DNA from 3 places in the Paenibacillus sp. YAF4_2 genome. Region 2 is predicted to be linked to each of the others. Evidence: predicted binding sites of a transcription regulator. Region 2 holds the regulator's gene; each other region holds the start of a gene.
The links. The regulator LexA, encoded in region 2, represses DNA repair genes until DNA is damaged. The targets are predictions, from matches to a motif close to CGAACATATGTTCG.
Positions count from the first base shown of each region.

Region 1: the regulator LexA is predicted to act here: its motif matches at 1,844-1,857, upstream of addB (helicase-exonuclease AddAB subunit AddB).
Region 3: the regulator LexA is predicted to act here: its motif matches at 1,492-1,505, upstream of AB4Y93_RS11370 (SPL family radical SAM protein).

Region 1 covers NZ_JBFRCT010000002.1:471,186-474,467, forward strand. Annotated here, with positions in the region: gene AB4Y93_RS06170 (class I SAM-dependent rRNA methyltransferase) at 1-836, shown strand, start outside; gene AB4Y93_RS06175 (hypothetical protein) at 1,015-1,236, shown strand; gene AB4Y93_RS06180 (hypothetical protein) at 1,418-1,747, opposite strand; gene addB (helicase-exonuclease AddAB subunit AddB) at 1,934-3,282, shown strand, end outside.
Region 2 covers NZ_JBFRCT010000015.1:40,294-43,575, forward strand. Annotated here, with positions in the region: gene AB4Y93_RS26515 (HAD family hydrolase) at 1-82, opposite strand, end outside; gene AB4Y93_RS26520 (hypothetical protein) at 110-625, opposite strand; gene AB4Y93_RS26525 (DUF896 domain-containing protein) at 705-896, opposite strand; gene AB4Y93_RS26530 (LysM peptidoglycan-binding domain-containing protein) at 1,051-1,413, opposite strand; gene lexA (transcriptional repressor LexA) at 1,582-2,202, shown strand; gene AB4Y93_RS26540 (PspC domain-containing protein) at 2,390-2,569, shown strand; gene glnA (type I glutamate--ammonia ligase) at 2,625-3,282, opposite strand, start outside.
Region 3 covers NZ_JBFRCT010000004.1:202,121-205,402, forward strand. Annotated here, with positions in the region: gene AB4Y93_RS11365 (MMPL family transporter) at 1-581, shown strand, start outside; gene AB4Y93_RS11370 (SPL family radical SAM protein) at 627-1,466, opposite strand; gene AB4Y93_RS11375 (sugar phosphate isomerase/epimerase family protein) at 1,596-2,447, opposite strand; gene AB4Y93_RS11380 (ribonuclease J) at 2,657-3,282, shown strand, end outside.

The sequences.
Region 1 (3,282 bases), on a different contig from region 2:
CTCGTATCCTCGAGATCGAAGAGAATGGCTTAAAGCTGGAAGTTGATATCGTGGAAGGGCAAAAAACCGGCTACTTCTATGACCAGCGCGAGAACCGCGCTTCCATTGCACCTCTAATGAAGGGGTGGGGAGGTCGAAGCGGCATTCAATTGGAGAGCCGTGAGGCAGGAGATGGTTCTTGCGAGCGGCTTGTTCCTGTGAATTCGAACGGTAAAGAAGTAACATTCCCCTACTGGGATGGTGCAACCGTACTTGAATGCTTTGCTCATACGGGCAGCTTTACGCTTCATGCCTGCAAATATGGGGCAAAGAAAGTAACCTGCCTAGATGTGTCTGAGCATGCCATCGATACAGCGCGCCGCAACGTTGAGCGTAATGGCTTTACGGATCGGGTCGAATTTGTTGTAGCAGATGCATTCGAATACTTACGTTCGCAGGTTAAAGGCGCGGAGGAAAGAACAGAGCGCAGCCGTGCCGGTACGGATACTTCAAAGCCAATCAGCGGCAATGGACGTACTTGGGATGTTGTTATTCTAGATCCTCCTGCTTTCGCAAAGACGAAAAGCGCAGTCGCAGGAGCATGCCGTGGTTATAAGGATATTAACTTGCACGGGATGAAGCTGGTTAATGAAGGCGGTTATCTGGTGACGGCAAGCTGCTCGTACCATATGCGCCCTGACCTGTTCCTGGAGACCATCCAGGAGGCGGCTTCCGATGCAGGCAAGCTGCTGCGACTCGTTGAATGGCGGGCGGCAGGCAAAGATCATCCGCAGCTTCTTGGCGTACAAGAGGGCCACTATTTGAAGTTTGCAGTGTTCGAGGTTCGGAGTAAGTAAATATAGCCCAAACAAGCCGCATGGATCCTGATGAGATCCATGCGGCTTTTTTTATCGATTCGACAGGATATGATATTTATCTTGGAAAATAATGGTTGTAGGAGTAGGGGAGATAAGTTATTCTATTTAATGGGCTTCAACAAAAAAATGATATTAAAAAGGAGATGGGATGATGGAGATGATGAGCATGAAAATGATGATGGCTATGTGTATGGAGGAAATGATGTGCAAGATGAACAATATGAAGATGATGATGGATCAAATGAACGAGATGAATCGTATGGATATGATGGATATGGGGATGGAAATGGACAGCATGATGATGAAAATGCAGGAATGTGATGAGATGCTGACATCAATGATGGGCATGATGCGTGAAATGAAACAAACGGCGATTTAGTTCAATAAATATACATTTGAATATGCATTTTTGATGTGTATAATAAGAATGTAACGCTGAGAGGCAGTCGACTGCACTTTAGCGAGGTTTCATAACGGACAAAGCAGATAACTGTATGTCTAACCAACCCATTATCCGGCAGAGCGGCTAACCGCATGCGGGATTTTTTATTTTTATAGGCTTACATCGTTTCTTTAAATCGTCTGCTAAGTTCGACACGCTTTAGCCTGAGCACCCAGACTTCTTCCTGTAAAGTTCTCAATTTGGAGGAGTCATCCGAAGTTCTTAACTGATGATAGAGATCCATCATTTTCTTATTAATGATATCGAACTGCTGCCATAACTCAGAAGCTTTTCTAGTTAGTGCAAGTTGATGGGATTCTTCTTCGGATCGGGCGAGTATGCGGATTAACTGCTGCTGCCACTCGATATCTCCGATCTGTTTGGCGTAATTGTACAAATCCAAATAATCATTTATCCATTGCCGGGCAATCGTCTGATTCGAGATCATGGCCGCCCCTCCAATCCCCTTGCGTTTATTACCTAGTATTATACTCGGTATTTAAGGGAATGCAATGGCTTTTTATAAAAAGTTAGCATAACTTCCAGAACATACGTTTGTCGTTTGAATGAAAAAGAACTGCCGATATGGTAGAATAATAGATTATGAGATGGAATCGGAAAGGAAGGTCTGGGGATGGGGCTTCGATTTGTGTTAGGCCGTTCAGGAACGGGGAAAACCACATTTTGCCTGGATGCCATTCGGGCAAAACTGCAGCGTGAACCGGATGGAGCGCCGCTTATTATGCTCGTGCCGGAGCAAGCTACTTTCCAGACAGAGTACGCCTTGCTGAAAGGAACCGAACTTTGCGGAACTATACGCGCTCAAGCTCTGAGCTTCCGGCGTCTAGCCTTTCGTGTGATGCAGGAGACAGGCGGCACTGCGCTAATACCGATCAGCGATAACGGCAAGCATATGATGCTGTTTAAGATCATTCACCGCCTAGGCAAGCAGCTGGAATTGTTCCAGAATGGTGCAGGGCAGCCGGGCTTTATTGAACGGCTTGGAGAATTGCTCACAGAGTGGAAACGCTACGGCATTGATGCAGAATTATTAAAAATAAAGACAGCTTCGGTAGAGGGGGCTTCACTTCTCAATCGCAAGCTGCATGACCTGCGCCTTGTCTATGACAAATTAGAGCTGGAGCTCAGCGGGTTATATATTGACTCCGAAGACTATTTGACGCAGTTGACCGCAAGTTACGCTTCCGCTCCAGCAATGCGAGGCGCAGAGCTGTGGATTGACGGGTTCCATGGCTTTACACCTAAGGAGTATGAAGCACTAGGAGTGTTGATTGCTTCATCTGCCGAGGTAACTGTAGCTCTGACACTAGACCGTCCTTACGATGAGGGTGAAGTGCCGCATGAGCTGGAACTGTTCCATCCTACGGCCGAAACATATGGGAAGCTGCTGGCTTTGGCAGCGCAGGCAGGCATAACGGTACAGGAGACGGTTGTTCTTAGTGAAGGAGTGCCGTCTAGATTTGGAAGTAGTCCAATGCTGGCGCATTTGGAAAAGCATTATGGAGGCAGGACGCCGATGCTTCTGCCGGATAAGAAGCTTCTTGCCGCACAGAATCCCGCATGCGGAGTATCTCTTCATGCATCTGCGAACCGGAGAGCGGAAGTTGAAGCAGCCGCTAGGGATATGGTGCGAAGAGCACGAGAGGATGGACTGCGTTGGCGCGATATGGCCGTTATGGTGCGTAATGCGACAGACTATACAGATTATATTCAAACGATATTTGATGACTATCAAATTCCTTATTTCCTTGACCAAAAGAACAATACCGTTCATCATCCGCTCGTCGAATTTATTCGTTCGGCGCTGGAGACTGTGCTTCATGGCTGGCATTATGAGGCTGTTTTCCGCTGTATTAAGACAGAGCTGTTATTCCCGATTGATGGGAGCATGTCCAGAGAGCTGTTCGACCGGCTGGAGAATTACGTTCTTGCCGCGGGTGTAGACGGCTGGAAATGGCTTGA
Region 2 (3,282 bases):
TTGTTTCAAATGCTTCTTTTACACTGCGGTCATCCCACAGCAAAGTATCATCAAGATCAAATAAAACGGCTTGCTTCCCCATAATTCGCATAACTCTCCTACTCTGCTTCTATTTTTCTTCAAAAGGCAAATTGTGTATTTTAGCAAAATCCTTTAATTTAGCGCTGATTTCATCCGTAGGATAACGATTCAGCAAACGCGAGAATACCCAATTAGCACCTTTTTGCTGCATGATGATAATTGCACCCTTTTGTACGCTGATTCCTTTAATATTTGACACTGGAAGCTGCTTATCGCCAGTCATTTTGCGGGTTTGGATATAATCCTTACCAATCGAGATATACGGACGGCGCAATAAGAAGACCAATGCCAGTAATAAATAACAGCCAATCGTTACCCATAACATCGTTGATGGCTCAAAATCAGGAGCAGAAGTTACCATAAAGGTATACATACCGATCATCAATACGAGCACGATTGGAAATATGTAGTTACGGCCGGTAAAGCGATCCGTTTTGGGTTTTCCAGATGATGTAGTACCAATCTGTGAAACACCATGCTTTTTACGCGCTTTATTAATTTGGTTCGTATTTTTGCGCACTTTGCGCTCCCACGTACGTGACAAGCCAATTCCTCCTAGTGTATATTGCAGGGCGCCGTTCATGGAACGGCGCCAGTGCTAACTATATAAAATCCAGACCAACTTAATGGGTTACACCCTTTTGCTCGTCGTCGTCCACAATTTCAATCGTATCCAACTGCTGTCGGAAATTTCTTTTGAAATTATCCAAATATTGTTGACGCAATACGGCACGTTCAGCAATTTCCTCTTCAGTTAAACCCACTGTTTTATTTTTACGGGATAATTCATTAATACGCGCGATGATTTCTTCCACTGCCTTCACCTCATTTGTACAATACTCATCTCTTCTTACCTATTTTGACTTTTTACGCGAGCAATTGTCAAGGTAATGATATAAGAATAGACAAATGGACAGGGAATAAAACGCACATCCTGTGCGCTACTCCCTGTCCATCTTCATAAATAGGTTATTGAGGAATAATTATGATTTGTCCTGGCCTTAGTTCAACGGTACTTAAATGGTTACGTTCTTTGATCTTATAGATGTACTGTCTAATATCCTTGGAACCATCCAGATAACGGTCTGCAATACCCCAGAGTGTATCACCTGCCGTAACAACTACAGTCTCCTCATTCAAGGCTGCTGCTTCTATATGATCGGATGAAGCGTTCGTACGCATCATTAGGAAACTAGTAAAGAGAAGGACAAACACCGCTGCACTTACTACAAGTTTAAAAGCATGACGAGTAACAATATTGCTCCGCGATTTGAAAGATTTAACCGCATCTTCCTTATGGATACTTTTATAAAAAGCTGGATTCATCATCATTATTATCGCTCCCCGAACGTTTGTTCTGTTTTCTTCTGTTCTTAGAATAACACGAACAAATGTTTGTAGTCAACAAAAATGCGAACTTTTGTTTTTAGGAACTTATGTTTGTACGAACTCCGGTTCTATGTTATAATTTTCTTCAAATATATTAATGGAGTGATTTCAGTGTCTAAGATTTCGAACCGCCAACAGTCGATTCTTGAATTTATAAAGAATGAGGTTCGGGACAAAGGATACCCGCCTTCTGTTCGCGAAATCGGCGAAGCGGTTGGCCTGGCATCAAGCTCCACCGTACACGGGCATCTGGATCGGTTAGAGAAGAAAGGCCTTATTAGACGCGATCCTACTAAACCCCGGGCGATCGAAATTTTAGATCAAGACGGTGTTGACGGTATCATCCTCCCCGCTGTAGCACAAGTACCAATCGTCGGCAAGGTAACGGCAGGCGTGCCGATTACTGCGACTGAGAATATTGAAGATTATTTCCCATTAGCCGCTCATTTCGTCGGAAATGATCAAGTATTTATCTTGAATGTCATTGGCGAGAGCATGATTGAAGCTGGTATACATAACGGTGATCTTGTCATCGTACGCCAGCAGCAAACGGCGAACAACGGTGATATCGTTGTAGCAATGACGGAAGATGACGAAGCGACTGTAAAGACTTTTTACAAAGAGAAAGACCATATTCGCCTTCAACCGGAGAACTCCACAATGGAGCCCATCCGCTTGAACACAGTAACGATTCTCGGTAAAGTGGTTGGGTTGTTCCGTGACTTCCACTAATAACTAACAAAAAGAGGCTGTTCCCGCTGATCCGATTGCTTCATTCGGATAGTGAGAACAGCCTCTTTTTTTGATTTGGATTATAATAGAAAATTTCAACATTACCCAACTACCTTTATATGGTATTATTTCTGTGATGGAATTAGATCTCCTGACCGAGAGGTGACTGCGATTGAAGAAGCGATTAATGAAATCAGAATTCAATAGATCGATATCTGGGGTATGCGGCGGGATCGCCAATTATTTTGAACTATCCGCTTTGTTCGTAAGAGTTATATTCCTCATTTTTATCCCCGCCAATCTAATTATCTATATGATCCTGGCTAACATTATTCCTGATCCTCCCTCTTCTTTATATAAAAAATAACACCCTCGACGCTACGTCGAGGGTGTTTTACATCATAATAGAAATCCTAATAATCCTAGTACAGCGTCAGATACTGATCGCGTTCCCATTGATGAACTTGTGTTTTGTACATGTCCCACTCGATTTCTTTCAATTCGTAGAAGTGAGCCAGAGCGTGCTCGCCAAGTGCTTCGCAGACCACGTCGCTGCGGAGCATTTCGTCGAGAGCTTCCTTCAGATCGGATGGAAGGCTTGGCACACCAGATTCCAGACGCTCTTCTTCCGTCATGATGTAGATGTTGCGATCTACTGGTGCTGGAAGCGGAGTTTTATTCTTAATACCGTCAAGGCCAGCTTTCAACATAACGGCAAGTGCCAGGTATGGGTTAGCAGCTGGATCTGGGTTACGTACCTCGATACGTGTGCTGAGGCCACGGGATGCCGGGATACGGATCATCGGCGAACGGTTACTTGCTGACCAAGCTACATAACAAGGTGCCTCATAACCAGGAACCATCCGTTTGTAGGAATTGATCGTTGGGTTCGTAATAGCTGCCATTGCACGTGCATGCTCCAGAATACCGGCCATGTAGTAACGTGCAGTTTGGCTAAGGCCAAGACGATCTTTCTCATCATAGAACATGTTTGTACTGCCTTGGAACAATGATTGGTGGCAGTGCATACCAGAACCGTTCACGCCAAACAATGGTTTTGGCATAAAGGTTGCATGAAGG
Region 3 (3,282 bases), on a different contig from region 2:
TTAAAGCAACAATCGGGTTCCTGCTTAGTATCTTGGCTACCTTCGGTATTACAACCGCTGTGTTCCAATGGGGCTGGCTGCATGACCTGTTTGGCTTTGATACCGGCGGTCCGCTTCTCAGCTTTATGCCAATTATGGTATCCGGTATTCTGTATGGGCTTGCGATGGACTATCAGGTATTCCTTGTCAGCTCCATGCGTGAAGCTTATGTCCATGGTCACAAAGGAACTTCAAGTGTGGTCGATGGCTATCAACAGGCAAGCCGTGTTGTAGTGGCGGCAGCTGTCATCATGGTATCCGTCTTCGCCGGATTCATTCTAACCGAAGACATTATGCTCAAACAGATCGGTTTTGCCCTTACCATCGGCATTCTGATCGATGCTTTCTTCGTTCGTATGGCGCTTGTTCCCGCTATTATGGCTGTCTTTGGCGACAAAGCATGGAGCATGCCAAAATGGCTTGACCGCATTCTTCCGAACCTTGACGTGGAGGGCGATAAGCTGATTGCAGAGCTTAACAAATCGGCGAATCAAAAAGATAATAAAGAGATGAAGAAGGCTAAACCAAGCCGGGCACATTAATTGTAAGACCAAGAAAGACCACTGTTGTCAGTGGTCTTTCTTTTTTTATGGTTTTAACGGGAAAGCTTCGCTCTTCGAAACATGAATCATCTCTTGTGGAAAAAAAGAGCGGAAATACGTCTCTACCCTGGAGTGAATATCGCTTCTATACCAATCCGTCAGATCATGGTCATCAAACAGCTGAGGCATGCCTAGCCGCTTCGATCGTTTCCCCAATGAACCGTCCCCAATGTTTAAGGTGTCGATCCAAATACGATCCGCAATTCCTTCTAGTGTCTTCGGAAAATCAGGCGTAAACGGCAGCACAGGTGAAATCGCAGCCTGCGTCATAATCCCTGCAGCATGCACTTCTCTTAACGCTTTCATACGAAGCTTGATGCCCGGCGCATAGGGAGCAAACAGCTGCTTCATATCTTCCCGATCCGTCTCAACCGTCATGGACACAAGAACATCGCATTTGTCCTTCAACTGTACAATGAGGTCCAAATCCTTCAGAATAAGTGGACTTCGCGTCTGAATTTGGACGAGATCAGGCGGTGACTCCAGCATTTCCTGCAGGATCCTCCGGGTAATACCCGCTTCCCGTTCAATAGGCTGATAAGGATCTGTCGCCGACGACATAAAGATATTAATCGGTTTGTTTTTACGGCGAAGCTTCATCACTTCATTGCGGTAGATCTCCGCCGCATTTGTCTTGATGTCCACCCATTCCCCCCAAGGGATCTGCTTGAACTTCTGAATCGGCATTTCTCTAACGTAGCAATATTTGCAGGCAAACGCACAGCCGCTATATGGATTAAGAGAGTGGGTAAAACCAATATCTAAGTAACCCTTGGCTTCGCTAAGGATGCTCTTGGACAGGATCTCTTTAATTTCAACAGTCATTTCAATTCCCTCCATTCACAAAACAGGAACATTTGTTCTTATATTATACCTAGAGAGAATGAATTATTCAAATAAGAAAAAAGAGAAGCAGACTTGCTGCTTCCCTTTACAACAATAAAGGATAGAAGTTTAAAGTGATTCCCAAATTGCTTTCAATTGATTCAAGCCCTGCTGCGTTGCAAATAGACATGGCTCAAGCCCTTCGAATTCAACGGAAATATACCCGTCATAGCCAGATTTCTTAACGATACCTAACACACGACGCATGTCTATATCTCCATGACCTACGATAGCACCCCGCAAATAATTGCCATGGGAGGAACGGAACCAGCCTTCTGCAAGATTGCTTTCAGGATGACGTACATAAAAGTCCTTCACATGCACCATGGAAGCATAAGCCATGTTATTAGTAACACCAGAAGCCGGATCCTCGTCAACGCAGAGAAAGTTCCCTACGTCCAGCGTCGTTTTGAAGTTGCTTCGGTCCGTTGCATGAAGGAGTGCTTGTACGCGATCGCTTGCTTGAAGGAAGTAACCGTGATTTTCCACACTAGTCGTAATCCCCTTCGTAGCTGCATAGTCAGCAATTCGGCGGCAAGCCTCAGCCAGCTTGGGCAGCTCCCTATTGAAATTACCGATTGACGTATCCGATGACGAAGCAACATCATGTCGCATTAGCTTAACTCCAAGTGCAGCTGCGATGTCCACTTCCCCCATTACTCTGTCAATCTCCTGCTCGTATTCGGACTCACTCTTGCCAGCAAAGTTCGCACCAACACAATAATTCGAGATATCAATGCCGATCTCATCCGCTTTACGACGAATATCTTGGATCAGCTTTTCAGTCAAATCGAAACCAAGGGGAACGATCTCAACATGCTCTCCGCCAATCTCTGCAATGGTATCAATGACATCAAGAATGTCTAATTCCCCTGACTTTAACACTTGATAATAGCTATATGTACTGACTCCAAACTTCATAGCTGAATCTCCCTCCCGTGCGGCTGACTTATAAAATGGAAATAAACGTTACCAGAATAATAACATGTTTTGGATAAAGCGAATATCTGTTATTGCATCTCTATTTAGAAAATGGGTAAATCCAATCAAATCTCCGCCGAGAATAAACCAGTTGAACACTGGGAAAAACAAACCAATTGGAAATAACTATTCAGATTACGGAGGTTAAAATGAATAATCAAAAATTATCGATCATCCCTCTTGGCGGAGTAAACGAGATTGGGAAAAACATGTATGTGATTCAAAGCGGCGACGATCTGATTGTCGTGGACTGCGGCTCAAAATTTCCGGATGAAAGCTTATTAGGAATTGATGTCATTATCCCTGATATTTCGTATCTAATTGAAAATCAGGATAAAGTCAGAGGGCTTGTCGTTACACATGGTCATGAGGATCATATAGGCGGTATCCCTTATATCATTAAACAATTGAACATGCCTATTTATGCTACGAGATTAACACTTGGCCTTATAAAAGGAAAACTGAAGGAGCATGGACTGCTCGGCACAACGATATTGCATCAGATTGATCCTCACTCCGAGATTACCTTAGGCAGCGTTCCTCTCACCTTTTTCAGTACTAACCATAGCATACCGGATTGCCTTGGCATTGCCTTTCACACCCCACAGGGAACAGTCGTCCACACCGGTGACTTCAAATTCGATTTGACTCCGGTTAATAATCAGTACGCTGATATTCACAAAATGGCTGACATCGGAAAAAACGGCGTATTAGCTCTATTGTCTGAAAGCACCAACGCGGAGCGACCCGGCTTTACCCCTTCGGAGCGCTTGGT